Regions from separate parts of the Paenibacillus sp. Leaf72 genome, predicted to be linked through region 1. Evidence: predicted binding sites of a transcription regulator. Region 1 holds the regulator's gene; the other holds the start of a gene.
The links. Region 1 encodes NrdR, which represses ribonucleotide reductase genes. Its sites were predicted from a motif close to AACACNATATATNGTGTT; they were not measured.
Positions count from the first base shown of each region.

Region 2: ASF12_RS28140 (adenosylcobalamin-dependent ribonucleoside-diphosphate reductase) is a predicted target of NrdR. The motif match lies at 15,404-15,421, and genes of this name have one in related genera.

Region 1 is NZ_LMLV01000001.1:1,033,648-1,050,158, reverse strand. It holds gene polA (DNA polymerase I) at 1-451, shown strand, start outside; gene mutM (DNA-formamidopyrimidine glycosylase) at 500-1,357, shown strand; gene ASF12_RS04665 (MntP/YtaF family protein) at 1,498-2,235, shown strand; gene coaE (dephospho-CoA kinase) at 2,253-2,852, shown strand; gene ASF12_RS04655 (lytic transglycosylase domain-containing protein) at 2,891-3,433, shown strand; gene ASF12_RS04650 (alpha/beta-type small acid-soluble spore protein) at 3,510-3,728, opposite strand; gene nrdR (transcriptional regulator NrdR) at 3,839-4,318, shown strand; gene ASF12_RS04640 (GNAT family N-acetyltransferase) at 4,495-4,941, shown strand; gene hxlA (3-hexulose-6-phosphate synthase) at 5,086-5,718, shown strand; gene hxlB (6-phospho-3-hexuloisomerase) at 5,724-6,281, shown strand; gene ASF12_RS04625 (winged helix-turn-helix transcriptional regulator) at 6,347-6,700, shown strand; gene ASF12_RS04620 (DUF4261 domain-containing protein) at 6,883-7,365, shown strand; gene ASF12_RS04615 (aldo/keto reductase) at 7,449-8,417, opposite strand; gene ASF12_RS04610 (TetR/AcrR family transcriptional regulator) at 8,587-9,258, shown strand; gene ASF12_RS04605 (hypothetical protein) at 9,438-10,121, opposite strand; gene ASF12_RS04600 (ATP-binding cassette domain-containing protein) at 10,123-10,992, opposite strand; gene ASF12_RS04595 (GntR family transcriptional regulator) at 11,000-11,386, opposite strand; gene ASF12_RS04590 (ABC transporter ATP-binding protein) at 11,622-12,326, shown strand; gene ASF12_RS04585 (ABC transporter permease) at 12,329-14,647, shown strand; gene ASF12_RS34215 (hypothetical protein) at 14,741-14,884, opposite strand; tRNA gene ASF12_RS04580 (tRNA-Ala) at 14,962-15,032, opposite strand; gene ASF12_RS04575 (NAD(P)/FAD-dependent oxidoreductase) at 15,261-16,445, shown strand.
Region 2 is NZ_LMLV01000033.1:180,635-197,145, forward strand. It holds gene ASF12_RS28090 (sensor histidine kinase) at 1-1,089, shown strand, start outside; gene ASF12_RS28095 (response regulator transcription factor) at 1,082-2,686, shown strand; gene ASF12_RS28100 (glycoside hydrolase family 43 protein) at 2,809-3,747, opposite strand; gene ASF12_RS28105 (MarR family winged helix-turn-helix transcriptional regulator) at 3,761-4,210, opposite strand; gene ASF12_RS28110 (NAD(P)H-dependent oxidoreductase) at 4,421-5,089, opposite strand; gene ASF12_RS28115 (helix-turn-helix domain-containing protein) at 5,329-7,596, opposite strand; gene ASF12_RS28120 (extracellular solute-binding protein) at 7,807-9,324, opposite strand; gene ASF12_RS28125 (carbohydrate ABC transporter permease) at 9,362-10,243, opposite strand; gene ASF12_RS28130 (ABC transporter permease) at 10,265-11,173, opposite strand; gene ASF12_RS36700 (type ISP restriction/modification enzyme) at 11,553-11,711, opposite strand; gene ASF12_RS28140 (adenosylcobalamin-dependent ribonucleoside-diphosphate reductase) at 12,538-15,303, opposite strand; gene ASF12_RS28145 (SNF2-related protein) at 15,606-16,511, shown strand, end outside.

The DNA of each region.
Region 1 (16,511 bases):
TACGCGAAATGAAGCCGGTCGGTTTATTGAGCAATATCTCGGCGTCTTCAAAGGCGTGAAGTCGTTTATGGATCGGATTAAAGTCGAGGCGGCGAAGCAAGGCTATGTGACGACTTTGCTCGATCGCAGGCGGTATTTGCCGGATATTAATCATTCGAATTTCAATAAACGCTCTTTCGCAGAGCGCACCGCAATGAATTCGCCGATCCAAGGCACAGCAGCGGACATTATTAAGCTGGCGATGGTGCATATGAATAAGAAGCTGCACGAGCTGAAGCTCAAAAGCCGCATGCTGCTCCAAGTACACGATGAATTGGTATTTGAGGTGCCAGAGGATGAGCTGGAACAGATGAAGAAACTTCTTCCTGAAGTGATGGAATCCGCCATCAAGCTCGATGTTCCGCTTAAGGCGGACGTCAGTTTTGGAGCGAACTGGTATGAAGCGAAATAACCCGCTGGGAGCGGAAATCAGGTATAATAGACGTTGAGGTGAGATGCAATGCCGGAACTTCCAGAGGTAGAAACGGTTAGACGAACATTAATTGAGCTTGTTGCAGGAAAAAAGATTAAATCGGTTACGGTGCGGCTGCCCCGCATTATTCAGCGTCCGGCTGTGCCGGAGCAATTTGAGGATGCGCTCGTCGGCATGACAATCGAGACGGTCGAGCGGCGCGGAAAGTTTTTGCGTATCGTCATGGACGGGCTTGTGCTCGTATCGCATTTGCGCATGGAAGGCCGCTATGGATTATTTCAAAGCGATGAGCCCATCGAGCTTCATACGCATGTCTTGTTCCATTTTGAGGATGGAACGGATTTAAGATATAAAGATGTCAGGCAGTTTGGCACGATGCACTTGTTCACGCCGGGCACGGAGTTTGAGCTGCCGCCGCTGAATAAGCTGGGCCTCGAGCCGCTTGAGCCTGCATTTACTCGCGATGTGTTGCATGCCAAGCTGGCAAGGCGCTCTACGAAAATCAAGCCGCTGCTGCTCAATCAGGAATATGTGGTCGGGTTGGGCAATATTTATGTAGATGAGGCACTGTTTCAAGCGGGTATCCATCCTGAGCGGAGCGCCAGCTCGCTTACTGCCGGAGAATGGGATAAGCTGCATGCAGCAATCTGTTCGACGCTTGGCAAAGCGGTGGAAGCGGGCGGCTCATCGATCAAATCCTATGTAAATGGGCAAGGCGAGATGGGCATGTTCCAGCATCAGCTGCTCGTTTATGGCCGAAAGGACGAGCCGTGCCCGGTTTGCGGAGTAGCCATTGAAAAGTTTGTTGTTGGAGGCAGAGGCACGCATATTTGCCCTAGCTGCCAGAAGGCGCCGGAGCAAGCAGGCGAGCAAAGCGCCGGCTAATCGCGATAACTAAAGCCAAGCCCTCCATGATGTAGTCATTCACCCTAGGCATGCATCTGCATATGCTGTTGTGAAGAACAATAGGCAGATGCCCTGTAGGGTGAAATCGGGGCACCTGCGTATGCAGGGAGTGACGAGGGTTGGCTTTGCATCTGGTTTCGTTGATCGTGCTCGCTTTTGCTGTGAGCGTGGACGGCTTCGGTGTTGGCATTACGTATGGTTTGCGCCGCATTCGCATCCCGTTGCTGTCCGTGCTGATTATCGCGTGCTGTTCAGGCCTGATCATTTTATTGTCTATGAAGCTAGGCAGCGTTATCGCCAATTATTTGTCGCCAGGCTCGGCAAGCTTGATTGGCGCCATCGTGCTGATGGGTATTGGCTGTTGGGCGCTGCTTCAGCTGCGGCGAAATCGCCATGAAAGCAAGAAGGTGGATGTGGAAAATGCGTCTGCCGCTTCTGGTGCTAGCGGCCCGGTTTCAGAGGATCGTTCCGATCTGGCGGCAGTAGAAACAAACGCTGCGGAGGCAAGCCATCCGGTGCTCGTTGTGATTGTTGAGCTGAAACGCATTGGGCTTGTCATTCAGATTTTACGGACACCGCAGGCTGCTGACGTTGATAAGTCGGGCACGATTTCCGCCTCCGAGGCGATTATGCTCGGCGTAGCGCTATCGCTCGATGCTTTCGGCGCAGGAATCGGGGCCGCGATGATTGGTTTGCCTGCTTTGCTGACAGCGATTGTGATTGCTGCGGCTAGCGCCCTATTTTTGCTAGGGGGCATCAGCTTCGGCTTTCGCTTCTCGCATTGGAAGGGCATGCAGGCGCTGGCGGTACTGCCAGGCATTTTGCTTATTATGATTGGAATATCAAAGCTGCTGTAAAGATGAGGTGGAAGGGCATGAGGATCGGATTAACCGGCGGCATTGCTACTGGAAAAAGCACCGTTGCCCACCTATTAGTGGAGCTTGGAGCGCTGCTGGTGGATGCCGATCAGGTAGCAAGGGAAGTTGTTTTGCCAGGGGAGCCCGCTCTAGCGGCGGTCGCCTCTGCGTTTGGACAAGCTGTGTTACATAAAGACGGTACACTTGATCGGGCAGCGCTCGGCCAAATCGTATTTAATAATAAAGCGCAGCTGGGGCAGCTTGAGGCGATTTTGCATCCGGCTATTCGGTCTACGATGCAGCAGCGAATGGCTGACTATGAACGGCAGCATCCAGGCAAGCTGGTCGTTGCTGATATTCCGCTGCTGTATGAGACGGAGCAGGACCATTTATATGAAGGCGTGCTTGTTGTGTATGTGCCAGAGCATATCCAGTTGGAGCGCCTGATGGCGCGCAACAACGTAGATGAGCAGGAAGCAAGGCGGCGCATGGGGCTGCAACTGAGCATGGAAGAGAAGAAGCGCAGAGCTAATTGGGTCATCGACAACAGTGGAACGCTGACGCAGACGAGGGAGCAGGTTCAGGCGTTTTGGCAGAGCATGGGTCATACATGCTGAGGGCCAAGAGAAGAAAGGTCGCTCGTAGAAGGCTGTTTTTGCTATTATTTATTATCATAGTTGTCATTATTGTCGCTCAGCCCGCATGGATGCTCAAGAAGCTCTATCCTATTGATTATAAGGCCGATATTCGGGCAAGTGCCATTAGCTATCAGGTTGATCCCCATCTGGTGGCGGCCATTATTAAAGCGGAGACGAATTTCCAGACGGGCAAAGTTTCGAAGAAAGGTGCGCTCGGACTGATGCAAATTATGCCGACCACCGCCAATTGGATTGTCGAGAAGGCAGGCTTCGAGCAGGTGACAGAGGAGACGCTGCGCAATCGTGCTGATGTGAGCATCGAGCTGGGGGTATGGTATCTGGCTTCGCTGCACAAACAATTTGATGAAAATAATATCGTTGTCATTGCTGCCTACAATGCAGGACCAGGTAAAGTCCGGCAATGGCTCGATTCGGGGGAATGGGACGGCACGTTCGAAGAAGCCGCTAAAATTCCATATAAAGAAACACGCGATTATGTACAAAAGGTTGTGAAGTATTATAATAAGTACAAAGACTTGTACCCGGAACTTGAGCCGTAAACAGGAAGAAGCTTTGGCTGCTCGTCACTTCAGGACTTAAGCAGCCAAAGCTGTCTGTTATTACAAGAGCTATTTATTAATGGGAGCCCCCTGCAAGGGATTGCTCAGCGATTTGTACCAGACGGCGGGTAATGTACCCTCCGATGGAACCAGCGTCCTTTGTAGCCATGTTACCGTAGTAACCGTCTTGTGGAATCGCGATTCCAAGCTCTTGAGCAACCTCGAATTTCATTTGGTCGAGTGCTGCTGTCGCTTGTGGTACAACCAGTTGGTTGCTGCTGCGGTTTGCGCTCATGTGTGTTCACCTCCTCGCGGTTGGTAAAAGTATTATGTGCGAAAATCCGAACTTCATTACAGGGATTGTTTGGTAATTTTTAGGGATAGCTTAGAAGGGAGGAAAAGAGAATGAAGTGTCCATATTGCGACTACTCCGGAACGAAGGTGCTGGACTCGCGTCCCGCTAACGAGAACAAGTCCATTCGCCGCCGCCGGGAATGTGAGAAATGCAAAAGCCGCTTCACGACGTTCGAGATGATTGAGGAAACGCCGCTCGTTGTCATCAAGAAGGATGGCAGCCGTGAAGAGTTCAGCCGTGATAAAATTTTGCGTGGTTTAATCCGTGCTTGCGAGAAGCGCCCCGTGCCCGCTGAAAGGCTGGAGGTTGTCGTTTCTGAGGTAGAGAAGGAGCTGCGCACAACTGCACACGCCGAGGTGGAGAGCCGTGTCATTGGCGAACTGGTGATGGGACAGCTGTATCCAGTAGATGAAGTAGCTTATGTCCGTTTTGCTTCTGTTTATCGGCAGTTCAAGGACATCGATATGTTCATGAAGGAGCTTAGCAGTCTGCTGTCGAAGGACAGCTCACCCAATGGAATGAAGGATTAAATCTAATGCTGCTTCCGAAGCAGCGGTATGAATAGATTGGAGAAAACAGCGCCGCTCCAGGCGTTGTTTTTTTGTTTTTTTGTTTTTTTGCGTTAGAACGCCTTAAACAATAGTGAGTTGAATATTAAAACAGTTAAGTGTATAATTATTCATTGTTGAAAGGGAGGTTTTTTTATATGTCATTCAAAATTAGGCTGGCGGAAAAGAAGGATATCGGCAGCTTGACCGAATTAATGCACGACTATATCGTAGGCTTCTATCAAAATCCTTGGCCGGGCACACCAGAAATTCATCAATTAATTGAGCAGCTGCTGGAAAAGCAGGGCGGTATCCAGTTTGTCGTAGAGAAGGAGCAGCAGCTGATTGGCTTTGCTACTTTATATTTTACGATTAGTACAATGAAGACAGCGCGGATTACGCTAATGAATGACTTTTTTCTGCTGGAGCCGTATCGGGATACGGAAGTGGAGGAAGCGCTATTTTTGACATGCAGAACGTACACACAGGAGCAAGGCTTTGCTCATATGTTCTGGATAACAGCTCCGCAAAATAAGCGGGCCCAACAATTTTTCGCTAAAATGGATGCGGTTCAAGGCAGCTGGGTGAACTATACAATTGTCTAGAAAGCCTGATAAACCGCAATAGTATCCTTCAAGTAACTACACCACTTTCAAGTGCGTACTTCCTCAAATGTCGGAAAGGGGCTAGACTAAAACCTGTAGCAAGGTTAACAATTTCCAACATTTGATGAAGGAGTGTGCGTATACATGGAATTGCAATTGGCGCTTGATTTGGTGAACATTGAGGAAGCAAAGGTTTTGGTCAAAGAGGTTGAGTCGTTTATCGACATCGTTGAAATCGGAACACCTATCGTTATCAACGAGGGTCTGCATGCGGTAAAAGCGATTAAAGAAGCTTTCCCTAACCTCAAAGTGCTGGCCGATCTGAAAATTATGGACGCTGGCGGCTATGAAGTGATGAAGGCTTCCGAAGCGGGTGCGGACATTATTACCGTTCTTGGTGTTTCCGACGACTCCACCATTAGGGGCGCGGTTGAAGAAGCTCGCAAGCAGGGCAACAAAATTATGGTCGATATGATTAATGTGAAAAATATTGAAGCCCGTGCAGCAGAAATTGATGCGCTTGGGGTAGACTATATTTGTGTCCATTCCGGCTATGATCACCAGGCAGAAGGCAAAAACTCTTTCGAAGAGCTGGCAGCGATCAAGCGTGTTGTAAAACAAGCTAAAACCGCAATCGCAGGCGGCATCAAAATCGATACGCTGCAAGAGGTTATTTCGGCAAAGCCTGATCTGGTTATCGTAGGCGGCGGAATTACGGGTGTTGAAAATAAATCCGCAACTGCATCGCAAATGCAGCAGTGGATCAAACAGGCCTAAAGCTGATGCGTATTAGTCAGCTTGCAGGAGAAATCGTACAGGAGCTGGAGCGGCTGACGCAGCTCATTCCGGATGAAGCCGCAGGCGAGCTGGCTGATGCGATTATGCGCGCGCCGCGTGTTTTCGTCTCAGGCGCTGGACGCTCAGGCCTGATGGGCAAAGCTTTTGCAATGCGGCTCGTGCATATGGGCTTTGACGCTTATGTGGCTGGCGAGACGGTGACGCGTGCACTCGGCAAAGACGATGTACTTGTGTTGGGTTCGGGCTCAGGCGGGACGAGCAGCCTCATTGCGATGGCACAAAAGGCGGAGGCGCTCGGCGGCAAGCTGGCTGTCATTACGACGAATCCAGAGTCGGCGCTTGGACGTGCGGCGCATATCGTCGTAACGCTGCAAGCTGCGGCGAAGGAAGAGCAGGATGGGGCCAAGCAGACCGTGCAGCCGATGGCTTCTCTTTTTGAACAAGGCCTTCTAATTTTCTATGATGCGGTTATTCTTAGCTTGATGGAGAAGAAAGGGCTTAGCGGCAACACCATGTACAGCAATCACGCGAATCTGGAGTAGCAGGTGGCGCGCAGCATAGCTGGAAGCTGCTTCATCATGTATACTGGGAAGGAGGGGGAATGGATATGGCTCAGGAATTAAAGGAACGTATTAATTTACGTGAAATCAACTGCGAGAAGGAGCTTACGCTGGCCGTCATTGGGGGCAAGTGGAAGCTGATCATATTGTGGCATCTTGGTCTTGAAGGAACGAAACGTTTCAGTGAGCTGAAGAAAATGATTCCCCATATCACCCAGAAAATGCTGACGAATCAGCTCCGCGAGCTGGAGGAGGATTTACTGGTTGAGCGCAAAGTGTATGCGGAGGTTCCGCCGCGAGTGGAATATACGTTAACGGCTTACGGCGAAAGCCTGATGCCTGTGCTGCGCATGATGTACGATTGGGGCAAAAACTACGGCGAGGAAGTCGTATGGAAATAGCGGCAATAGCAGCTTGATAGCTAAGGAAGGCTGGGGTGAGGGGCAGAGGATGCTTCTGGCTTCGGCCTTTTTTTTGATTTGAAATCGGAACCTATAATTGGTGAAGTTGTTCATGGCTGTGTTTCCTATTAAAATAAAATGATATCTAGCATTTATATTTAAATATAAGGAGAGGCTAATGGTTGACTACACATGAGGATGAGCAGTTTGAAGATCTAAGCCCGGAAGAGCAACAGGTTCTTGAAGAGGAGAGCGATAAGCTGGTTGAGTCGAAGGTATTTTTGGATATGTTGGAGCAAGGTAATTTGTTGTACGGTGCGATGAATTTTCGCTTCTATAATGTAGGAGGAACAGCTAGCGAGCGCGAGGAATGGTTAATGGATACACTAGGGCTTGCAGCAATCGGCATTCCGGATGTGCAGTGCCACTTTTATGATTTAGACCCTAACGAGGTAGCCCAAAATTTTGGGAATATCGCCTATTATTTATTTGAAAATGGGGATGTTATCAACGATGGAGAGACGGTCGGCGGAACCGAGGACATACGCTGGCGCTGTGAGCATCAATATGCTCTTGCCGCACCACGACGCGTCGTCCTCGACCTTGATCCGGGAGAGCCTTATTATGCCGGTATGCAAGGGGGAAGCAACGACAGAAAAGACTGATGCAGCAGCTTGTACAAGACGCCAGCCGTTAAGGCTGGCGTCTTTGCGTTTAATCCATTTTCAATATGATGAGCCTGTCATGCTTAATAACGGCTGCCAAAGGTGCTGCCGACAGGAGCAAGCTCATTCAAGCTGGATAGCTCTTCAGATGTTAAGCGGATGGATAATGCCTCTACATTTTGCTGCAAATATTTCACACGCTTTGTGCCCGGAATCGGAACGATATCGTTTCCTTGCGCGGTTACCCACGCCAGTGCGATTTGGGCGGGAGTCACTCCTTTTTGCTGGGCGAGCAGCTGTATCCCTTGGACGATCTTCCTATTTTGTTCGAATGCCTCTTCAGAAAACCGGGGATTATACATGCGCCAGTCGTCTTGTGCCAGTTGGCTTCGACTTGAGAGAGTGCCAGTCAAAAATCCTCTTCCAAGCGGGCTGTAGGGGACAAAACCGACCCCTAATTCTCTGCAAGCATTCAAAATACCCAGTTCAGGCTCTCTGGACCATAAGGAATATTCCGTTTGAACGGCTGTAATGGGAAAGACAGCGTGAGCATCGGCCAATTGTTGAGAGGTTACTTCTGACAGGCCCAAATAGCGGACTTTTCCTTCTTTCACGAGCTCAGCCATGGCTCCAACCGTCTCTGTAATCGGAACATTAGGATCTGCTCTATGCAAGTAATACAGATCGATGTAGTCCGTGCCCAAGCGATGCAAACTAGCCTCACAGGCTTGCTTCACATACTGCGGCGTTCCATTGTAGCCTAGATGCTGCGTTTTATTGCGTAAAGAGCCAAATTTCGTTGCGATCTGCACAGCTTGACGATGCGTCCTTAACCCTTTGCCAACCAGCTTTTCATTTGCACCGATGCCGTCCTCGTCATAACCGTAAATATCCGCCGTATCAAAAAACGTAATGCCTAACTCCAGAGCGTGACTTAGCGTGCTTAAAGACTCTGACTCATCCGTTGCCCCATAAAATTCGGACATTCCCATACATCCTAATCCCAAACGGGATACTTGCAGTCCTTGACTACCCAATGCCAAAGCTTCCATGGTGTTCAAGCCTCCTTTTTATTTCTACATTTCTTGAAGATAACAATAGCACGTGAAAAGCTAAAAAGTAAACTAAATAATCTAAAAAAGTTCAATTAGTACACATTGTTCAAATTTTTGTGGGATTGGGTTATAATTCGAGGTATGAAGAATTAGGAGGCTTTACCCCATGGATACGAAATCCCCTTCATTGGAGAAGAGAAATAAAACGATCCAAAAGCTAATTATAAAGATTATACCCGTGCTGCAAAAAAACGGATTTTCCTCGCTGAAGATGGATGATGCAGCTAAATATATGGATATTAGCAAGGCGACCATGTATAAATATTTTGCTTCCAAGGATGAGATCATTGAAGCGGTTGTAGGTCGCTACGTGGCATATATTTCGGACATGGTGCAGGACTGGACCTTGACCGATCATTTGTCCTATGTCAAATCCTTTGATAAAGTGTTCCAGCAGTCTTTGCTTATAGCGGCTTACTTGTCTGATATTTTCTTGCAGGAGTTAAGCAGCCTGTATCCACACTTATATGACAGGCTTTCAAATGAGGTTGAGCTGCGCAATGAACAGGTGAGGGAGTTTTTTGACAGGGGGATGGAAAATGATGTGTTTCAGCGTCTGAATTCCGTTATTCTCCTTATTCAAATGGACACGATGCTTAGGAAAATGATTGATCCCAAGCTGCTGATGCTCCATCATTTATCGCTGAAGCAGGCATTATCCGATTATTACAAAGTGATGAGACACCAAATCATAAAATCTGAATTCGTAAACTTAGAAAATAGTTCGGAGATGGATTTGTTTTTGAATCAGATGGTTCAAAAGCTGTCGAGGCAATAGGGGAGTGGCGCTCCGTGCGCGTGGAATAAACCCCGGGGGTTCGCTCCAAGGCATTCCATATAAAAGAAATGCCACCAACGTTGTATGATGACGTTGGTGGCGTTTCTTTTATATGCAGTCTAGGGAGGGGATATGCCTCTTCAATGTCTCTTCTAATTCGAAGCGGGACTTGTTATGATTCAGTGCGTTCTTCCCCTCGTAAAAAGCCAGCCGCCTGCCACGAAAGTGAGGAAAAGAATAAGATTAAATCCAACGCCCGCCAATAACGAGCCATTGAATAATAGGGCTTTGAAAAAAGAGACGACATGAACGCGCAGCGATGGAATCGACGTTCCAACCGGGATCGCCGCAGCGATCAGAGCCCATAGCAGCCAGCCGGTAAAGCGGTAGTAACCGGAGATCAGCATACTTAGCAGCGCCATCGCCATCAAATAAAAAACGGTTTGGTAGAGAAAAGAACCTGCCAAGCCAAAATCATCCCAATGAAATGCTTCTATAAGACCAACCGTGCTCTCGTGATCCTGGAGCACATTTACTTCAACATGAGTCCACAAAGAATTAAGCAAAGCGAGCACTGCTGCCCAGACAGCAAAGACGAATTGAAGTCCCCAAAAATATTGCTTTCGGCTTGCTCCTAATTGTACGATGCGTTTGTAATAACTGAGTGGCAGCACGATAGCCAAAAGAAGCAAAATGAGAATCAGCATGTTGCCAGCCGAAAGGATAGTACCTCCACTATTGTTAACAAGAAGGTTAACAATAAACTCCGCCAGTCTGCCAAGCACAGTTAAAATAATGATAAACCAGATGTAAATCCTCATTTGCAAATAGGTTGCCTTTAGATGAACGGTCAATGCCCCCACTTTAGTGACCTCCTTCGATCAAATACGAGAAAAACCTTTGAAGCGACATATTTTCAATCGAAATGTCCATCATGAGGGCCTGCTGCATGTCCTTATCGTTCAACGGTTCATAAATAGCGGCAAGTGTGCCGTGGCCATAGGATTCCGTATACAGTACGCGTTTCCCGGCTGTGAACGATTTCACTGCTTCCGAATTTCCCCGAATAGAAAAAGCCGCCATTCGTATTTGATCCAAATCATCATGAAGCAGAATGGAGCCATCTTCAATGATATAAACTTTTTCTGCGACAGGGACGATTTCGTCAATTAAATGCGTAGACAGTAAAATCGTTCGAGGGTAATTTGCGTAATCTTCCATTAACTCTTTGTAAAACTTTTCACGCATCAAAAAATCAAGTCCGAGCACTGGCTCGTCGAATAATGTCAATGGTGCCCGGCTGGCCAGACCAATGGTGTTTCCTACGAGTGAACCCGCGCCTCTTGATAGCTGTCTGATTTTTTTGTCCGGATCAAGCCGAAACGTTTGGAGCAGCTTATGAGCTAATGTCCAATTCCAATTGGGATGAAAACTCGCAGCAAACTGCAAAATTTCGATCACTCGCGCTCCTCCGAAGCGTTTGTTATTCTCCGGTACGAAACAGAAATCTTTCGGAAGTTCTCCCCTGCCCAGCTTTTTTCCTCTTACCTCAATTGTGCCGTCATTCGGCAGGATTCCGCCTGCGATTAAGTTAAGCAACGTCGATTTGCCAGCGCCGTTTCGCCCGAGCAAGCCATAAATGACGTTCTCTTCCAGCTGTAGATCCAGATTCCGTAAGGCGTAAGTTCGACCGTATTTTTTAATTAATTTGTCGCAACTCAATACGATGCTCACGATGCGTTCAATCCTTTCTCAACTGCTTGATCATGTCTACGATATCGCCGGTTGTCAGCTCGAGTTTGTCGGCTTCGATCAGCAGATTGGACAACATTTCCTTATAGAAACGCTCTCTTCGCCGATTCTGAATCTTCTGTCTCGCATCCGTTGAGACATACATGCCAAGCCCTCTTTTTTTGTACAAAACACCTTCATTTACGAGCAGGCTAATCCCCTTGACTACGGTCGCTGGATTAATTTGAAACAGCTGAGAAAACTGAGCCACGGAAAGAATTTGCTCGTCAACTCGAAAGGTTCCGTTCAGAATATCGTCTTCAATTATATCAGCTACCTGTTGATATATTGGTTGCTTATCGTCGAAAGTGACGTTCATTGCCTCACCACTCAGCATCGTAGTTTGTTTCCCATCTAGTAGCAAACCATATCTTATGTACAAACAATTGTCAACAAACAAACGCAGGAGAAAACAACGGGCAACTTTTTTTACAACAGCTCCGGTTATTGACAGTTATCCAATCCGGTATTATAGTATACTACATTAGTAACATACCAATATACCTAGGGCCTGACCTGGCCAATAGAGTATTTGGAAAGTATAATCCAATACGATATGGGGAGCTGTAAATATGGGAGCTTTAATCGAATTCAAAAAGGTAACGAAAGAATACAAAATAGGCGAAGTGCCTATCAAGGCTCTTAATGGTGTTGACTTTTCCATAAATGCGGGTGAATTTGTCGTTGTTCTTGGTGCTAGCGGCGCCGGTAAAAGCACGATTCTGAATATCCTTGGCGGTATGGATAACGCTACTTCAGGTCAAGTGTTTGTTGGCAATGAAGAAATTACAAGGTTGAGCGAAAGAAAATTAACTGAATATCGCGGTGAAAATGTTGGCTTTGTATTTCAATTTTATAATTTGATTCCGAATTTAAATGCGCTGGAGAATGTTGAATTTGCCACGGAAGTATGTCAAAACCATCTCGATGCCAAAGACATTTTATATAAGGTTGGACTAAGGGACCGCATACGAAATTTTCCTTCCCAGCTCTCTGGCGGGGAACAGCAGCGCGTTGCGATAGCGAGAGCGGTCGCTAAAAATCCGTTGCTTCTACTCTGTGATGAACCGACTGGAGCTTTGGATTACGTTACAGGGAAGGCCGTCTTAAAACTGCTTCAAGATTTGAACAAGGAAACGAAGAAATGTGTTGTGTTGGTCACACATAACACGGCGATTGCTCCAATGGCGGATAAAATCATTCAGGTGAAAAGCGGAAGGATCGAAAGCATTACGGTGAATCATAACAAACAAAGCGTTGAAGGGATCGAGTGGTAAGGATGAAGTTATTTAAAAAGTCATTAAGGGACATCAAACAATCGATCGGGCAATTTTTCGCCTTTGTGTTGGTAATTGCAGTGGGCGCTTTTTTCTATGCGGGACTGATTACGTTAAGCAATAATCTTAATCATTATACGAAGGCTTATTTTAAAGAGCATAATTTAAGCGACCTGAATGTCTATTACAACCACATTACAAGTCAGGACTTGGCGGAATTAAGCAAAATCCAAGGTATAAACAAAATCGAAGGACGGTACAGCTTCAATGCGACGCAAGCTTTTGAAAATACGAAAGCGACCTTAAAGGTCCATTCTATCCCTGTAAACAATAAAATCAATACACCTTTGATGATTGAGGGCAGGATTCCGTCGCATAACAATGAAATCTTGCTAGATTCCCATTATGCTAAAGAGCATCAGTACCGAATCGGAGAGCAGCTAAATTTAAATGTGAAGGACAAAAATGTGATATTCACCATTAGCGGCTTGGGCGAGAACGTGGAATATGCCAAAAAGAACGAAATCCAAGATCATAAAGCAAATGGATTTGCGTATGTGGCTGAAGCGGGAATACTACGACTCACAGACAGCTTGTACTATAATGAGATCTTGGTTGATGCTGAAGAAGGCTTCAACATTGACCGGTTGGGTCAAGCCATTGAAGCAAAATCCAAGTCTCTCTCCTATGTCGAACATATGAGTAAAGAGCGATCATTCAATTATTCTCAACTCCAACAAACGATCAAAAACAATCAATTGATGAGCAGTGTTATTCCGTTGGTTCTCTTTATAATTGAAGCGATTATCCTATTCCTCACTATGTCGCGAATTATTGATTCTCAACGAAACCAAGTAGGTATCATGAAGGCATTAGGTATAAAAAACAGAAACATCATGCTTCATTATATGGGATACCCGATACTGGTAGGGATCATAGGCTCCATTCTTGGTTGCGTCATTGCCGCTAATGTATTTATTCCATTAGTAAGGGCGTCAAATGCAAATTCCTACTCGCTGCCTGACATTACATTCTCGCTTTCCTTCTTCTCTGTAATTCCACCTATCCTGTTTTCGAGTGCATTTGGAATGCTGGCCAGTTATTTGAGCAGCAAAGCCATACTTCGAGAATGTGCAGCCCAGGCAATGCGCCCAAAACCGCCCCTAAAAATGAAAAAGCTGCTCATCGAACGAATTCCGAGGATTTGGGGTCGTATTCCCTACAGCTACAAGCTCATTTTAAGAAATATATTTTTAAATAAACAAAAAGCGTTAGCGAGCTCCATTGGTGTAGTGGTGAGCACGGTTTTATTGATTACTGCTTTCGGTACTCAAACTTCCTTGCAAAAGGTAGCTGACCAGGTTGCTGAGGTGAATACCTATGATTTAAAAGTCGATTTCAAGAAAGGAGCAGCCCTGGATACTTTGCAACTGCCCTCCAGCGTTAAAAGCAGTTATGGTCTATCCACCTTTCCAGTAAAATTCATAAAGGGCGATAACGAAAATGCTACGTTAGTGGTAACGGAAAAAGAAAACAATCTCATTACTTTCTTCGATGAAGATGACAATCGAATCGCTTTGGAAGACAATGGTGTGCTGGTACCCAAATCGTATGCCGACCACTATAAGATTGCGGAAGGCGATACCATTCAACTCAAGCTCACCGAGTCAGCGTTTGCCAATAAAACAGTCGATATGAAGGTTGTAAAAATAACCAACCAGTATGCAAATCCTTCCTTTTATTGCACGACAGCTTATCTCGAGAGCCTTGGCATCGCCTACAAGCCAACCTCGCTATTAGTGGAAACCAGCTCCACGAGCCTTACAAGCATTCGCCAATTTTTTGAACAAACTCAGCAGGTAGATGCATTTGAAGATAAAAATGATCTTAAGAAATCGGCTGAATTTATTTTGAAGCAAAATAGTTTTATGTTTATCATGTTTATCATTAGTGCCGTCGTTCTTTCTTTTGGCGCCATTTATACGATATCTTCCATAAACATTTATGAACGAAACCGTGAGATGGCCACCCTAAAGGTATTAGGCTATCCCAAGCATAAAATAAACCGGTTAATTTTCTTTGAAAACATCATCCTCACCGCCTTTGCGGTACTTGTAGCGTTACCAATCAGTGGCTATATGTATGACCTCGTTGTCATGGGGCTTTCCAGCACTCATCAGCAAATCCCGGATCAAATAAGTTTGTTCGTCATGCTGAAATCTGTTATTCTTGCATTCGGGCTCACGATTTTTTCGAGCTTGCTGCTTCGAAGAAAAGTGTCACGAATCAATATGATTGAATCCTTGAAAAGTATCGAATAGTGCAGCGGGTGCGCTGTTAGCATTCCATACAAAAAAACGCCACCGCGATAAGTGGTGACGTTTTTTGTATGGAGCCTATGGGATTGGTTTCGTCTACATCGTAAATCCATCATGGGATGTCCTAATCTTTGTTGCGGTCATCCATTTAACGCAGTGCGAAATTACTACGGCCAATGCTGCAAGTCCCCTAATGCCGTCCAAATAGAACAGCTTTTTTTCGGCTGTCTCTTTATTCATTTTTTTCCCTTCTTTCATGAATAGAACAAAATAAACGCAAAAAAAACGGCATTTCTGCCGTTTGTGTTTAAGATATATGGAGCTACGCGGAATCGAACCGCGGACTGATCGCTGCCAGCGACCTATTTTCCCCCTAAACTATAGCCCCGTTTGCAATTTTGACCCCATTACTGCCAGCATAACATGCTACCAGCTGAGCTAAGGCCCCGAGTGACACTTTTATTATTATACATAGAACAGTCACTCCGCGCAAGGTAGTTGGAAATAAAAATATAGCAAAAAAGCCCAGACCTACAAAACGGATCTGTGTCACAAAAAAAACTCTCTTGTCGTTATACATGCAAATAAGCAAACGAACATAAAGGGAGTGGTTGTAATGGAAACGTTGACCTGTGTCGTCATTGGAGCGGGATATGCGGGTATTCATGCGATGAAGGAGTTACGCAAAAATTTAATTAACATTAAAAGAAGCCAGTCTATCCGATTCGTATTAATTGACAAAAATAGCTATCACTTGCGTAAGGTTATCCTATTTAAGCCAGCGGTAACAGACGAAAATATTTGTATACCACTTGCCCAAATGTTTCCTGAAGGTGTTGAGCTTGTTGAGGCAACGGTTACTGAAATTAAGAAGGCAGAGAAACAACTGCTGCTGCGGAATGCAAATGGGGAGGAGCAGCAGCTAAGCTACGATGTGCTTGTAGTAGCTATTGGCAGTATCATCCGCCAGCTCGACGAGGAAAAAGGCGGATTTCCGCTTGCTACGCTGGAACATGCGGTGAACATTCGGACAGCATGGCGTGCTAATTTACAGCGGGCCGCAATTGAAGCCAATCCGGCCGAACGAGAGCGCCTTATGACGATTGCTGTAGCGGGAGCTGGCATAAGCGGCATTGAAACGGCCGCTGAATTAGCCCATTATGTGCGGGCAGATGTGGAGCAGCTGGGATTAAATCCGCATCAAGTACACATTCGCTTGTTTAATGCACACGAAAGATTATTTTTGAATGGACCAGGCAAAGTGGCCTCGAAACTGGAGCAGCTGTTAACGAATAACGGAGTAGCAGTCGTTCATGGAAGCCGAGTGCTGTCAGCGGCAGGCGGGCGCTTGCTTTTGGCCAGTGGAGAAGAACTGCCTGTTGGCTTATGCGTTTGGACATTAGGCCTTATGCCAAACCCAGTTTTAAGACAGCTGGGCTTGCCGACAACAGAGGACGGGTTTGTAAACATTGATGCAAGCTATCGGGTTAAGGCTGCCAGCGGCATATACAGCATAGGAGATTGTGCGAAAGTAATCGATCCGGATACGGGCCGTTCAGATGGGATGACCTGCAAGGAGGCTATTCCGCAAGCGGTAAGGCTTGGCAAAGTGATAGCAGCTGATCTTGAAGGAAGAACTGCTCCTCGGCATACCGGCTATATGGATAGCTTCAGCATCGGACTAGGGCCGGAAAAAGGATTAACATGGGTGCACAAATGGGGAATGGATATCATGATTACTGGTAAAATGGCGTATCGAATTAAACAATTTACATGGAATATAGCCAGCTCCATTAAGTAAGTCAAGCACATGTATCCTTTCATAAAGCTGCTCTTTTTCTTGCTCAGGACATATGTCCTTTCCAAT
Region 2 (16,511 bases), on a different contig from region 1:
ATGAACGAGGAGACAAGCTCTTCACCAAGCTTTATTCACCTGCGAGGAGAGAATCAAATTCATCTCTCGCTTCCACTCCGTTATGCGGACTGGAGACTGGTAAGTCTGGCTCCTTACGAGCAGCTTACCGGTAAATTAAATACCTTCTATCAGTCCGCCTTATTGCTTCAATCGCTGTTTGCCATCTTTTTCTTATTTGCTTTGACCTATCTATTGGGTAGATTCACGAAACCGGTTCGATTGCTGGGCGAGGCGGCCAAGAAGGTGGAATCCGGGGATTTGCAATACCGCTCCAATATTCGCGGCCGTGACGAGATTGGGCGGCTCGGACGCTCATTCGACATGATGCTGGATCGGATTCAGCAAATGCTCCAGCAAGTTGAGATCGAACAACAATTGAAGAGGCAAGCGGAAATGGCGATGCTCCAGGCGCAAGTACATCCGCACTTTTTGTTCAATGTCCTAAGCTCCATACGCTTGAAATTATTGTTAAAGCATGATGAAGACACCGCTCATGCGGTCGGCTCCTTAGCCTCGCTGCTGCGGGCAAGCTTGATGAGGCAAAATGAATTCGTAACGCTGTATGCCGAGATTGAAACGACGATGCAGTATATTGATTTAATGAAATTTACAATGAGATTCCCGACCGAGTGCCACCTAGACATTCAGCCAGACCCGTTAACCATAACGGTGCCTAGATTTATTTTGCAGCCAATCATCGAAAATGCTTATAAGCATGGATTTACGCAGAGCGGCGGTATCATCACGATTAAGGTAGCCACGGATGCTCATATGCTGCGTATCACAATCGCAGATAATGGTCTGGGCATGACACCAGAGACGCTTCAGACTTTGAAAGATCGATTCAATGTTCAGAAGCGGGACGTAATTGAGAGGATGATGGCGGAGGAGCGTACAGCCGCCTCAGGAATTGGATTATTTAATGTGTACAGCAGGTTGAAGTTGATTTATAGTGACCGTTTTGAGATGAACATTCACAGCGTGTACGGCGAACAGACGACAGTCGTATTAATATTCCCTGCTGCTGAGCCAGCCGAATCTGTAGAGGTAGGTGAACACCATGTTTAAAGTTGTTATTGCAGACGACCATTACCCCGTGCTTGATTATTTAAGCAATATCATTCCTTGGTCCAAGCTTGGCTTTGAGCTTTCCGCGCTCTGCTCCAATGGAGGTGAAGCATGGGAAGCCTGCCAGAACCAACAGCCGGACATTCTTATTACGGATATCGGTATGCCAGTGATGGATGGTCTTGATCTCATCGAGAAGGCGCGCGAGGCAAATCCTCGTTTGAAGACCATTATTTTATCCTGTCACGAGGATTTTCAATATGCCCAAAGAGCCGTTAAGCTTAACGTCAACGATTATATCCTGAAGGAAAGCCTTCGCATGGAGCATGTCGTTACGGTTCTGCAGCAGCTTGCTTGCACGTTAGCCGAAGAGAAACAAGCCGAGAACAACCGTCTCCAGCTGCAGAACGTCGTGCAGCAAAATCTGTCCGCCATTCATACCCGATTTATTCGCAAGCTGCTGGAGCAGCCGATATGGAACGAAGCGGAGTGGAACGACGAAGCAGAAAGGATGGGCATCCACCTCCGTGATGGCATGCCATACCTGCCTGTTGCGGTGCTGCCGGAGCGCTCCTTCGAGCTCGCAAGCCGGTTTGGCGGAGCCATGAATATGCAATTTGTCATCGACAACGCCTTGCAGGAATTGGTTCAATACGAAGGTGTTATCTTGCTTGTACCGAACGAACGCCAATACTTCCTTCTGTTTCCTTTCCCGGCCACATTGAAACGTAATCTTCATGAGGACATCCGCTCCGAGCTGAAGCGTGTTCAACAATTAGTGTACCGACATCTCAGTATTGGGATATCATTCTATCGTGGTGATGTGGCTCGGGATTTCCTGCAATTGAAGAAGCAATTACAAGATTTGATGAATGTGAAGATGTTCCGTTTCTATGCAGGAGAGCTCGTCTTTGCGGAGCTGCGGCCGCTCCAAACGACGAAAGAAGATTTGTTCCTGCATTATGCCAAGGCCTTTCAGGAGCTGAAGGACAGCATGCTTGGGGGAGAAAGGGCGCTCATCCAATCTACGGTGAAGCGATGGGGAGCATTCATTCAAGATCGTGTTTATCCAGTCGAATCTGTGAAAAGCTGGGTACTAAAAATGGCATTGGAGCTAGAGCTCAAATATACGGTGATGCAAAACTTCGTGATCAACTTCAACAGTGAGCTGCAGCAGCAGCAAATCGCTTCTATCGAAACGCTGAATCATCTTTTGGAATGGCTTCAGAACTTTCTCGAAGAGAAAGCTACCGATATTCAGATGCTGCGCGACCATACGGTACGGAGGGAGATCGCGGAAGCCCAGCGCTACATTCAAACCCATATTGGAGAGAAAATCGCAATGGATGAGATGGCCCATCGGTTGAATCTGAATCCGTCGCACTTCAGTCGTATTTTCAAGCAGGAAACCGGGGAAACCTTCGTCGAATTCGTCACGCGGACGAAGATGGAGAAAGCGAAAGAGCTATTGAATCAGTCCGACATGACCGTGGTAGAAATTGCGGAGCAGCTAGGCTACGAGCATACCAGTTACTTTATTAAGCTGTTCCGCAACGCCTCCGGCATGTCTCCAAACGAGTTTCGTAAATCAATGTGATCACATACAACTTAAAAAATAACCCCATTAAATATAGAATCCAGCTCATATGCGAGCTGGATTCTAATAAGATTATTTAATCAGCAGATTCTACCATAAAAAAGAAAGAAATTTATGCTTAGTCATCCCCACTTAGCCAGGATAGCATCGTACTCACTCTGAGTGACCGGCATCACCGTTCCATGGCGTTTCTTTAAACGACCAAAAGAATATTCTTCTGCCGCCGGCTTCCGCCAGCACTTCCCGGTTGTATCGCCGATATTCGTTGTAACGAGTGGCAAGTAGCCACGATTCGTTCCATACTGATCAACAAGAAGCCCCCACTTCTCTTCGCCGTTAAACTTGAAAAACTCTGGACCCTCTACATCCTTTCCAGTTAGTCCCAGACCTAATGACTCAAGTGTAGAAATAACTTTCCATTCCCCCATAAGTCGCTCGCTGGATTCGATCGTGATTTGCCCATCGCCCGAAGCTCGATAATACATACCGCCTGCTTTAATAATAGTGGTGTCGATAATCGTACGCTCTTCACCTCGAGTGATGTACAGTTCAGAAGGTGTAAAGGTTCGAAAATCCCGTGTTTTGCTGGCGTAGATGTGCAATCCTTTTTCCTTGCCGTTACTGGACACCATGCTGGAAGCCCAGAAAACCAGGTAATCATCTTCCTCTTCATCATAGATCGCTTCCGGCGCCCAGGCACAGCCCGCTTCCTTTGGAGCGACCTTAACCATTCGAGGCTCAGACCAATTTACCAGATCGGACGACTCCCAAATCATGAGGGAGCGGCTTCCAGTGACCGTTGCTTGAGACCCTTGCCAACCGCCGCGATGATAGATACTAAGATCAGTAGCCATTAAATAGAATTTGTTGCCGTCGATGCTACGAAGCAAATACGCCTTTAATAAATCGTTCAGAAATTGCATTGATGAAATTTGCAGCAAAAAAAGACCTAATTCAATAAAGTGCGTAGAACCGCAATTTGGGTGCACCCCTTCGAATATAGATCTTGCAAGCCTGAACAGTATACAGGTTTCTTGAAATAGGAAAAATAAGCTGCACAACGGCTGGATTTACCTATTGACGGCATTCGCTCGCCTTAATCTCTTTGACATTCTTATTTAATTTTGATAATACTGCCCTAAAAGCAACAAGTTCTTCTTCACCAATATCAGCGAGCAATGCCCTTGCAAAACTCTCTTTCTCTCTTTGTGCATTTTCAATTAAGTGTCGCCCCTGTTCTGTTAGTCGGACTAGAATTATACGGTTATCATCCTCTTTTCTTCTTCTTAATATAATCTCGTTTTCTTCAAGCTGTTTAATATGTCTAGTAACGGCTGACTTATCAATGGTCACTTTTCTTTGCAAATCACCTTGACTGATTTCGAACTCTTGGTAAATTAATGAGAGTATTTCAAAACGAGATTGACTGATACTAATGCAGGCATCAAATGAGGTATTAATCGTTTTGTTTACACCATACATTTGGAATAAAATTGCGGCTTCCTGAGCCCAATCTGTTTTCAAGAAACATCCCATCTTTCATTAAATAGATATTTGGCAAATTTTTTTGACAATGTATTAGACACTATACCGCTTAATTTCTTTTTTTACAAGCAGCTAGGCAGCTCGCCTATGCTCCACAAAAACATGTATAGCTTATGCCTGTTCCATAAAAAAAAGCCGCTCTAATAGCAGCTTCTTTTACTTCGTCTAATTAAATTATACTTTGTTTGTTTATCTCCACTCAACGATGTCACTCAGGATTTGCCTTGTTTTTGGACGTTTAGGCTCCTCTAGCCGATATCCGAAAGCAACTAGGCAAGCTACCCCAAATTCGTTATTATGAATAATTCCCTCTTCTTCAAAAATAGCAGCCACCTTCTCTCGGTCGATGCCTTCAATTGGGCATGAGTCAATCCCGATTTGAGCCGCAGCTGTCATCATATTACCGATAGCAATATAACTTTGTTTACATGCCCATTCAAAAATGAGCTGGTCATCATCTTGAAGTTCTGTTTCAGTAAACGTTTTATAAATGCTGGAAACAAATCGGGCAATGTCTTCCGGCATATGTTGAATATCCTGCATCATTTTGTTTACGTAAGGAGAATCGAATCTAAGCCCGCTTTGTTTTCTAGCCAAAACAAACAGTAAATGGCTAGCAGTCGAAAGCTGTCCCTGAGCGCCGCTAGAAACCGGTCTTAATTTTTCACGAAGCGCAGAATCTTGAACTACGACAAACTTCCATGGTTCAAGACCAAATGAACTTGGTGATAATCTGCCCGTTTCCAAAATGAATATAAAATCATTATCGGGGATCTGTTTGGCTGTATCAAAGTTTTTACATGCAAATCTAAATTCATAAGCCTTTAAAATTTCTTGTTTTTTTTCTTCGGTATTCATACAGAACCATCCTCCATACATGCTTTTTTTATTTGCCTGAAAAACTTAAAAGCGTTAATCTTTATATTGTTTATACATCAACCGTTTACACATCAACTGTTGATGTGTTAACAAGCGTTCTTTTTATTTTGGATGCTAAAGGGGATGCTTTCTGATACAAAAAAGGTGAGGACTGGTTTAATTACAGTCCTCACCTTTACGCGAAAAAACGAAGTCATTACTTCATTTGATAACCGATTTTAACCTTCCTCTCTGTACTGCCCCGGTGTCTTGCCCACAAGCTTGCGAAAGGAACGTATAAAATTGGCAGAATTATTATACTGCAGCCGTTCGGCGATTTCTACAATCTTCAGGTCGGACTCCTTCAGCCATTTCTTCGCTATAGCAATCCGATGCTGTGATAGATATTCCCCGAAATTAATGCCCGTCTCCTGACGGAACACACGGCTCACATAATGCGGGTGATAGTTGATGCGCGAAGCGCATTCCTCTAGCGTAAGCGCCGAATCAAATTCTCTTACTATAATATCAATTATTGCATCGGAAATATGCTTGAATTGAGAGTCCCGGCGAGTGCCTAACTCCTGGATATATGGCAGCACGAATATGGACCAGAACCAGTGCTCCATCTCCTGTACGTTTCGAAGCTTGAACAGCGACTGAATTAACGCCGCTTCATCCTCCGGAATCCGCTCCATTGGAATAGATAACTCCTGTCCAAACTTGAGAAGGGCAATCAGAAGCCGCAGCAATGACAATTGATAATCACGATGCTGCTCTTGAGGCCAAAACAACTCGCCAATTAATTGCTTCAAAGCGGCTTCTGCCTGCTCCTCATTTCCAACCCGGATTGCATCTAACAAGGCTTGCTCACCCACAATCGGATATCTGTTCAAATGACTCTTCTGCGGCTGCACATCTTCAATAAACAGGATCGATTCCTGCCCTAATCCTACTCTGGCCTTAAGGGCGGTCGTTGCCTCGTGAAGGGCTTGCTGCGTCTCTGCAAACGACACGAACGGACGGCTAATACCGATACTGATTTTAATCTCCAAGTACTGGTATATGGCCTTCTGAATTTCGTCTAACAAGTTGAAAATCTGCTCTTTAAAGCGCTCTCCCGTCTGCAAGGAACCGATCAGCGTCACTTGGTAGTCCGATTTGACAATCGGCTCCAGCCTTTGCTCGGAAAGAATCAATTCGCCAACGATGTTGTTAATAGCAAACATCAGCAAGTCCCGATTTCCTTCCGCGTATCTCGTATCCTTAAGCGTATCGATTTGAATCGCAACGACGCACATAGATGGCCACGGCTGCTCCAAACCATACAAGCTCAGCTTCTCTAAAAAATCATTAGGCTGAATCGTGCCGCCAAATAACTTTTGCATAAAAAATTCTTTAAGCTGCGTTTGCTGCCCCTTCAACTCATTCATAATAAGAGACTGATTACGAATCAAATAGTCAACGCGTTCGCCGATTACCTGAAGCTCACCGCTCGACTTCACCTTTTCATTCATTGCAGGAACAACTGTTAAAGAAGAATATAGGGATTGAATCGGACTGTACATTTTTTTGGAGCCAAACCAAGCAACGATGAGCGTTACGAGCAGAATAATCAAGCATACGAGCATGGTAATCCAGCCGATTATTTTATTTTGCTCGTTTACCTGCTCATTGGAAATGACGGATACATAGCTCCATCCGTTATAGGGGGATTTACGAAAAGTGACCGTAACTGCCTCTCCGTACCGATTAGTCGCGTATTGACCGATAGTTTCATTCGTATCGATAAATGATTTCAGATAGGGTTCATCCACGATTCGGCTTCCCAGTTTGTCGTGGTCACGGTGAACAATAATCGTGGCATTCTGATCCACGATAAATGCGCTGCCGAACTTACTGTTCAAAAACTCGTCCATATTTTTCATCACATCGGAGGACAATACCACACAAATAATACCTGTCGGGTTGGGAGAGTTGAACGGATACTTTTTCACAAAATAAACGGACTGGAACGAATCAGGGAATTCTACTGATCCGCTGCTCCAGAACGAGCCCTTCGCGTTCCGTGAAAACGATTCTAGTACTGGCCTAAATTCAGGAAAACTGTACTCGTTTACGCCGCTGCTCGAAACGATCCAATCGTTGTTCAGGCTAAATAGAAACACTTCCTTGATGCCTAGCTCATACGTTTGAATCTGCGAGATGCCTTTATATAGCTCTTGCACCAATTGGAAATCATGATTGGATAAACTTCGATTGAAAGCGCTTGTAACATTTTGCGACTGGAGCAGCTGTGTTGCAGAATTATCGATCGTCCTGAGTGTTTGCTCCGTACGCACCTGCATTTGTTTTAACAGCAGCTTGTTGCTCTCGTCCACTTTTTCCTGCACCGTTCTGGAGGCGTTAAAATAAGCGAACGTACCTAGCGTAATAACTGGAAGCGTACCGATTAATATAGACAACAGCATCAGCTTCAATAAATAAGACGGGGACCGGAATCTCATAATGCCTCCAATTGGTCGTTTCCTGATATTCCTTAAAGTGTACAAGAAAACTCCTTATTTAGCCATCATGCAGCTCCTGACTTCCCATACGTTCCTGTAACCTTCCGCATCCATTATTCATGCAAAACGACTAGCAAGTCAGTCTCCGTTTTGATTGTTCTTGATCTAATTAATGCTTCATTGCATTCGGCTCTGAGCTTTGCTCTTAAGTCATTTCCCAGCCTGCTTGGCGTATTCGGCGTTCATTTCTTCAATCACTTTGCTGCCGCCGCTTTGAAGCCATTGCTTGACCGCACCGTTCCAATCGTCCTCGTTGATCGCGCCCATAATGAATTTCACGGTTGCATCAGCAATGATTTTGGACAACTCCTTGCCTTTCTCAATATCCGTGTTTGAAATAAACGGCGCAGCAGGGTTTGGCACGGCGAACGTCGCATTGTCCTGAAACAATTTCGAACTAAGCAGTTCCAGCTCTGTCCCGTAATTGACAACCTCATCCTGTAGAATCATAAATTGACCGCCGTCGGTAATATCTGCTCTGAGCTTCGCATCTGAACTCGGAGTATACACGCCATTCTCTAGCGTATATTGCTGGCCATCAATACCGTATTTCATCAGGTTCTGATTTTCCTTCTCAGACACTTTATCAAAGTATGCCAATATTTGCTCTAGTTCTGCTTCCGTTTTGACGCTTGTTTTCGGAATCATATACATGCCGAGATAACCAGAACCAGCGCGCGTACGATCACCCAACGATCCTTCGATACGGTTAAGCAAGTTGATTTTGGCATTGGGAACGACCTTCTTGATGTTGTCCTCAATGTTTTTACCGTCTAGCATATTATCGATCCATAGCCCTGCATGGCCTTTATACATGACCGAACGGCCGTCCTGAACGGTTGCGAAGTCCTGATTAATGATTTTTTCGTCGTACAGCTTTTTGTAAAACTTCATTGTATCCAAATAGGCTTGCGTCATATGAGCTGGAACGAGCTTGCCATCCTGAAGCTCCCACTCGTTAGGTCCGCCCATATAAACGAGAATGTCTTTGAACCCTGCGATGTTGTTTCCTTGCATGCCAACAGCGAGTCCAATCGTATCCTGCTTGGCATTTTTGTCTGGATCTCCGGTTGTAAAGGCTTTCAGAACATTGTAAAGCTCATCGACGTTTGTAGGCGCTTCAATCCCCAGATTGCTAAGCCAATCTTGGCGGATCATCAGCCCGAAGCGAGCGAGATCACGTTCGCGATACAAGCCGTACACTTTCCCGTCAATCGAAACGTTGCTTAAGACGAGCTCCGACATTTTGCTTAGGTTTGTATAATTCTTCAGGTACGGATCGACTTCCCAGAACATGCCAGAACGGGCGGCGTTAACGATGTAGGAGGCTTTCGGCTCCAATGCCACGAACGTTTTTGGCAATTCGCCGGATGCGATAGTAGCGCTGAGCTTATCCGTATAAGAGGCGGATGGAACCCAGGAGACGCTTAGCTTCGCGCCTGTTTGCTCCTCCAGCATTTTCAGAACAGAACTATTGGCCGGCATTTGCTCCGCACTGTAGGTTGGGAGCATCATTGTCAGCTGAAGCGGTCCTTGTGCATCTCCTGAATTGCCGCCGCTTTGCGGATTTCCATCATTGTTTCCTCCGCAGGCCGCAACGGTCAGCGCGATTGCGACCAGCAATGCCCCTGCTTTCGCTAATCTTCTTTTTTGATATTTTCTGTTCATACTTGCATCCTCCCTTTATCTAAATACTATTATATCTTCATCCCTTAACCGAGCCTAGCAATACCCCTTTTGCAAAATGCTTTTGCAAGAACGGGTATACAAGCAGAATCGGAAGAGTTGAGACCACGATTACCGCCATCTTCACAGCTTGATCCGGTGGAGCGACATAGTCCGTTTCCATTGTACTGGAGTCCCCAATACCGCCCGAGGCCAGGATGACGATTTGCCGCAAGAGCACCTGGATCGGCCACTTGGTATGGTCATTAATGTAGAGAACCGCGTTAAAGAACGTATTCCAATGGCCAACCGCATAAAATAACGAAAAAGTCGCGATAGCGGGCATGGATAGCGGCAGCACGATTTTAAGAAAAATGCCAAGATCGTTGCAGCCGTCTATTTTAGCCGATTCCTCCAGCCCATCCGGCAGCTGTTGAAAAAAATTGCGGATAATAATCAAGTTAAAGGCGCTGATCGCTCCGGGAATAAGCAAGGCCCAATAGGAATCGATCATGCCGAGCTCCTTCACCACGAGGAACGTCGGAATCATGCCGCCGCTGAACAGCATGGTGAAAACAACCAACATCAAGATCGGCTTTTGAAAATCCATATCCTTGCGCGCTAAAGGATAAGCCATCAAGCATGTGAAAAAAAGGTTAATCAGCGTGCCTACAACCGTAATATAAACCGTTACCAGCAGGCTTCTGACAAGTGTTTGAGTAGAAAAAATGTACTTGTATGCATCCAAAGAAAATTCAGTCGGAAATAAAATAAAGCCTCGCATTAACAATTCCTTCTGGGTAGCAAATGAGCCTGCAATGACATAAATGAACGGAATGACAGTCATTAAAGCGAACACAAGCAGTAGTACAACGTTCACGCTATCGAAAATCCGGCTCCCCCAGCTTTGTTTAATTCGCATGGTGGTTTCACGCTCCTCTCTCTAATAGATGCCTTCTTCTCCGAATTTTTTGGCTAGTCGGTTGGCCACAACGACAAGGATCAGACCAACAATCGACTTAAATACGCCTACCGCCGTGCTGAAGCTGTATTGTCCTTGGCTGATTCCGACGGAGTATACGTACGTATCGAACACCTCTCCAACCTCACGGTTCATGGCGTTAAGCATAAGGAAAATCTGCTCAAAGCCCGTGTCGAGAAAGTGGCCGAGACGCAAGATGAGCAAAATAATGATGGTGCTGCGAATGGCCGGCAGCGTAATATGCCAAAGCTGGCGAAGCCTGTTCGCTCCGTCCATCCGGGCCGCTTCGTAGAGCTGAGGATCCACGCCGGACAATGCCGCAAGGAAAATGATCGTGCCCCAGCCTGTTTCCTTCCACATGACCTCAGCCGTAATAATCGTCCGGAACCATTCATTGCTAACGAGAAAATTAATCTTTTCGCCTCCAAAGCGGACTAGCAGCTCGTTCATAATGCCGCCTTCCGTCGTCAGGAACATGTAGGAGATACCTACGACAACAACCCAAGACATAAAATGCGGAATGTAAATGAGCGTCTGCACGATACGCTTTGTAAATTCCAATCTCAGCTCGTTGAGCATAAGCGCAATAATAATCGGCAGCGGAAAGAAAAAAACAATGTTGTAAGTCGCAAGAATGAGCGTATTCCGAAACAGAATCATAAAGCTGGAATCGCTGAACAAACGCTCGAAATGCTTCAACCCTACAAATGGACTGTTCCAAAAACCGAGAAAAGGCTGAAAATCTTGAAAGGCGATGAAGATTCCGTACATCGGCCAGTACTTAAATATAAGAAAGTACAATAATCCGGGGAAAACCATCATATAGAGCCACCGATTCCGCATAAGTCTGCCGACCAATGTAGACGACATGGATGTCCTCAGCGCAGGGACTCGCACTGACTCTGTATTTCTTTTTAACATGCTGCTGCCTTCCTTTCTTTGCATATGTAATTGAATCTGCAGCCTCATCATACGGGGCAACCGTAATTGCCGTCGATAGTCCCTACTTGATCTAATTGGCCAGTTATGTGCCATTTCTGCTGTAATTGCAGGGCATTGTCATTAGTTGAGGTCGCTGTCTTTGGATGCTTTTTCGTGTTTTTGCCCATGAAAAAAGAGCCCGCAGTACGCAGACCCTTAATTTCATATCCCAACCTCACAACCGATTTGGGTGGAGTGAAGCATATCCAGCAACGTGAGCCCGATTACCGAGTCAAAACGATTTAAAATATTTTGTTGATGAATTTCTTCAATGACTTAAAAAAATTGAAACGCAACCGGAGATACTACTCGTTAATCTCTTACCGATAAATTGTACATAATATTCAATCGAATGCAAAATTCCATAGACGTAATAAAAAATGTCTTCCTTCGAAATAATTGTACTACTATATGTATAAAAAATAATTCACCACAACGAAATATTGATGTGTATTTCACTTGTGAGCCTACGACTATTATGCCAGGCAAGATCGAATTGCCATCTAGAAATAGAGAGCATCAAGTGATAAGACAAGGTCAAACACTTTATCCACTGTAATTTTTACCGATGATGTGTATGTTTATAATACTTATACTAAGAGAGGTGGTGAAGAAAATGAATTTAGATATCTTATCAAGTCAAGAATTGTTCTTTGTGTTCTCAAAGAATCGATCAGAAATTGAAAGACATAATGAGATAATGAAAACAGGTATAGATGTATTAATGAAGCAGGTACTCCAAGACGTGATTAATAAGTACCAATCAACGAACGATCTGGTACATGATGAATTAGGAAGGCGTGATTTATTGAAATACCTTCAGTAATCATGGACCTGCTGTCTTAGAAACAAAAGAGAGCACTAGTCAGTTGGGAGTGAAACTGATTGGTGCTTTCTCCTTATTAGTACATGGATTAATTACTCCCTGTTCGAGCGGAGGCGATTCATCTACTTGTGTCGTTGATGTGAGATTATCTATTAAAAATATATGCTGTAACCTTGAATTAAGCCTCTGCCTTAACTACCAATCGGCAAACCTAACCCCATTAATCCTGATTATGAAACCAGCCTGAAGCTGCTTAAGTGCTGCCGCTACAGTCTGGTTTTCACTTTGAATGTTTATGCACTCACATCTATCGACGCATAAATATATAGCATTGTGTATGCATTAGCTTATCTCAATATATATGACGAATATTTCTCACCTTTTATGCAAAATCACAATAAAACAAGACTTTATCTATAAGAAAGCTTTAATTACATCGGCTGTACCCGCAATTGCTGCACTGCTTGCAGCCTTCTATATTAATCAACGACGCTGACCCACAAGAAGGGCAAAGATCGAGCGAGCTTGCGCTGCTGCGTCTTTTTGCTGAGTCTGGAATGACGTTAGCAGCCGCTATTGATGCAGCTGTTGCGGATGAAACTACTTTTAAGCCCTTACTGGCTTCAGTTCCTTGAGCTGCTTCACGGCTTTCCTCTGACCGTTCCACATCCAACTGCTGCAGGTCAGTAGCCGCTATATGCTGCTCCAACGCCTTCGCCACAGCATCAGCAATCGATTCCACGCGGTTTGCGCCAAACCCAATCGCACCTGTGCCGCCGATCCCCTTCAAGTGCTTGATTAACAGCTCCACCTTATGACCATGATCGCCATAACGAAGGAAAAGCGAGCAGACGCGGCCCAGCGCTTCCGCCATGGCGAACACGTCGGAGCCAGCTTTGCCGACATTCAGAAAAATTTCGCCCGGCAAGCCGGAGAGATCATTGATCGTAATGTACGCCATGCCGAACGGCGTATTTACTTTGTAGGTGGCACCGCGCAGTACCTGCGGGCGATTTTTGTATGCTTTGTCCAGCGTTTTCGGACTAACAGCGGTTGTAGCTGTAGTCGTTGTTGAGCCTGCTGCATCCTGTACACTCTCAGCTCTTGGAGCATCTTGAGAAGCCATTCCCTCAATAATAGCATTGGCACCATGAACATTCAATCGAGCAGCTTTATCCTCGCTACCCGCTCCTGATAACGGCTGAGGCTCCACTTCCTTCTCTTGTTTTTTCTCCTTCTCATCCGTAGTCGACAGCACCTGCACATCCCTGCTGCCGTCGCGATAAATGGTCACGCCCTTGCAGCCAAGATCGAACGCCAGCTCATAAAGCTCCTTCGTCTCTTCCACTGTAAAGTCATTCGGGCAGTTCGCCGTCTTCGAAATCGAGCTGTCCACCCAGCGCTGAATTGCCGCCTGTACCCGAATATGATCCTTCGCAGACAAGTCCATCGCCGCTACAAAATAATCCGGCAGCTCCTCGCCAGGATGCGAATCCTTCCACTGCTGGGCAATCGGAACGAGCTGCTTGTCATAGCCAAGCCTGCTTTGGCGAAAATATTCAAAGGCAAAATACGGCTCAATGCCCGTCGAGGTGCCGACCATCGTTCCCGTGCTGCCCGTTGGCGCCTGCGTCAGCACCGTTACATTCCGAATGCCATGCTGCTCTACAGCAGCTCCAACCTCAGGATAGTGCGACGTCAAGCTTCGCATAAAGCCGCTTTGCAAAAATTTATCTGCCTCAAAGGCAGCAAAAGCGCCTTTCTCCGCCGCAATTTCCGTCGAAGCGAGATACGCCTCGCGGGCCATAAACCCATATAGCTTATCGAGAAAATCGAGAGACTCTGCGCTGCCATAACGGATTTGCAGCTTAATCAGTAGCTCCGCAAGCCCCATCGTGCCGAGCCCGACGCGGCGCTCGCGCTTCTGGTTCGCTTCATTTTCAGGAAAATGATACGGTGTGGTGTCAATGACGTTATCGAGAAAACGCACCGACCAACGCGTCACCTTCGCCAGCTCCTCCCAGTCGACATCATGCTGCTGCTCATTATAGAAACGCGACAGATTGACCGCTGAAAGATTGCAGACACCCCAGCCCGGCAGGCCCTGTTCACCACATGGATTAGTACTAGTAATCCGATTGAAATACCAGCTATTCGACATCTGATTATAATACTCCATAAAAACCACGCCGGGCTCTGCCGACTTCCACGCTGATTCAATTATCATGTGCCAGATATCACGGGCGCGGACCGTTTTGTACAAAATCACCTTTTTGCCAAGTGCCCGCCAAGCATCCAAATCCCCTGTCCAAAGCTCGTTGTACTGTGCATCCTTCGTATCGGGGAATACAAGCTCCCACTCTAAATCTTCCTTTACGGCTTTCATAAAAGCGTTGCTGACGCATACTGATAAATTCGCGTTCGTCACCTGGCCCATCGTCTGCTTGACTGTAATAAAATCCAGCACATCGGGATGCCAGTCGTTGATCATCAGCATTAAGGCGCCGCGGCGGCTGCCGCCCTGCTCAATCAACCCCGTCGTATAGCTGAACAGCCCTCCCCATGATACCGCCCCGCTTGATGCGCCATTTACCCCTGCGACAATGGCGCGGCGCGGGCGAAGCGACGATAGATTAATGCCAACGCCGCCCCCGCGCGCCATAATTTCCGTCATTTCCGTCAACGTCTTCATAATGCCGCCACGGCTGTCTGCCGGAGAAGGCAGCACATAACAGTTAAACAGCGTTAATTCCTCGCTGGCACCTGCCCCCGCTGCAATTCTGCCACCCGGCACGAGCTTCCAGTCGTCCAAAATATAGCGAAAACGTTCCGTCCATTCCGCCCGCTTCTCCTCGCTGCCCTCGACTCCGGCCACCGCCTTCGCCAGACGATCCCACATTTCCTCCGGCGCCTGCTCAATGGTCAGCGTCAGCTTCTCAACTGCAGCCGTTATACGCTCACCGTTTCGGAGCTGCACCTCCACCTGGTCCCCCTCACGGGCAACGATCTCTCCGACTTCCTTCGTCGGAAACTTCGGATCATCTTTTGTCAGCACCAGCACGATGTCTCCGGGCTTTGCGCTGTTGGAATCAGCATTTTTCCAGGCATAACGATCGAGAAAAATTTTCTCGCTGAGCCCCTCCAGCCTGCCGCTGCCTCTTCTATTTTCATTTAAGGTTTGTTTCTTCTCCATAAGTAACGCCGCCTCTCCTCACATTTGCAAAAACCCACCTATTTGCCCGCTAACACGGTGTCCCACAAATCCGATATATTGTGTCTAAATATCATTATAACATACTACATATTGTGTTTCTCCTTCATTTCCAGCCAAAAACGCCCAATTTTCTCGTTGGCCAAAGCCTGCGCTTTCCTTTGCTTGTCCTCACGCTTTTTTTGGCCCTTTCTTATGAATAGGCGATGAAAGGGCCATACTAGAAACAAAGATTGCAACCTACTCATTTTGTTCGATTGGACGATGAATGATTGGCTTTAACGATGAAAGGAGCTGCTCCCTTGTCTTTAGATAATAAACAACCGCTACACGGATCTTCCGCCGCTCCAGATGCTGCTCTCGTCACCCGCAAGCTTCATCCGCTCGTAGATTTGCAATATGACCGTTCCACCTTTGACGAGCTGCAAAACCGTATCGCCAAAAACGGGCCATGGGACGACTGGACGTTATATCAACTATCGATGGAGGCGGAGCAAGCAAAAAGAATTGAAAGCTTCGAGCAGCTGCAATGCTTGCGCAGTCTGCCAATGCTTGAACCGATGCCTCATCAAATCTCGACCGCGCGCAAGGTGCTGCATGAAATGGGCGGACGCGCCATTCTCGCTGATGAGGTTGGCCTTGGCAAAACGATTGAAGCGGGGCTTGTGCTGAAGGAATACATCGTTCGCGGACTCGTACGCCGTACGCTCATTCTTGTGCCAGCCTCGCTTGTGCTGCAATGGGTGCGCGAGCTGAATCAGAAATTCGGCATTTCCGCCGTCGCTCAGAAAAAAGCCCACACATGGCATTATGACGTCGTCGTCGCTTCGATGGATACGGCTAAACGCGATCCGCATCGCGACGTCATTCTCGGTACCGACTACGATATGGTCATCATCGACGAGGCGCATAAGCTCAAAAACAAAAAAACGACCAACTACCAGTTCGTCACCGAGCTGCGCAAAAAATATTGTCTGCTGCTCACCGCAACGCCGGTGCAAAACAATTTGGATGAGCTGTACAATTTGATCACTCTGCTCAAGCCTGGCCAGCTCGGCCGCCAAAGCGAGTTCGCCGCCAACTTTGTCGTTGACAAGCGTCTTCCGAAAAACGAGGAGCAGCTGCAAACGGCGCTGTCCAGCATTATGATCCGCAATCGCCGCGGCGACGGCGGCATTTCTTTTACGAAG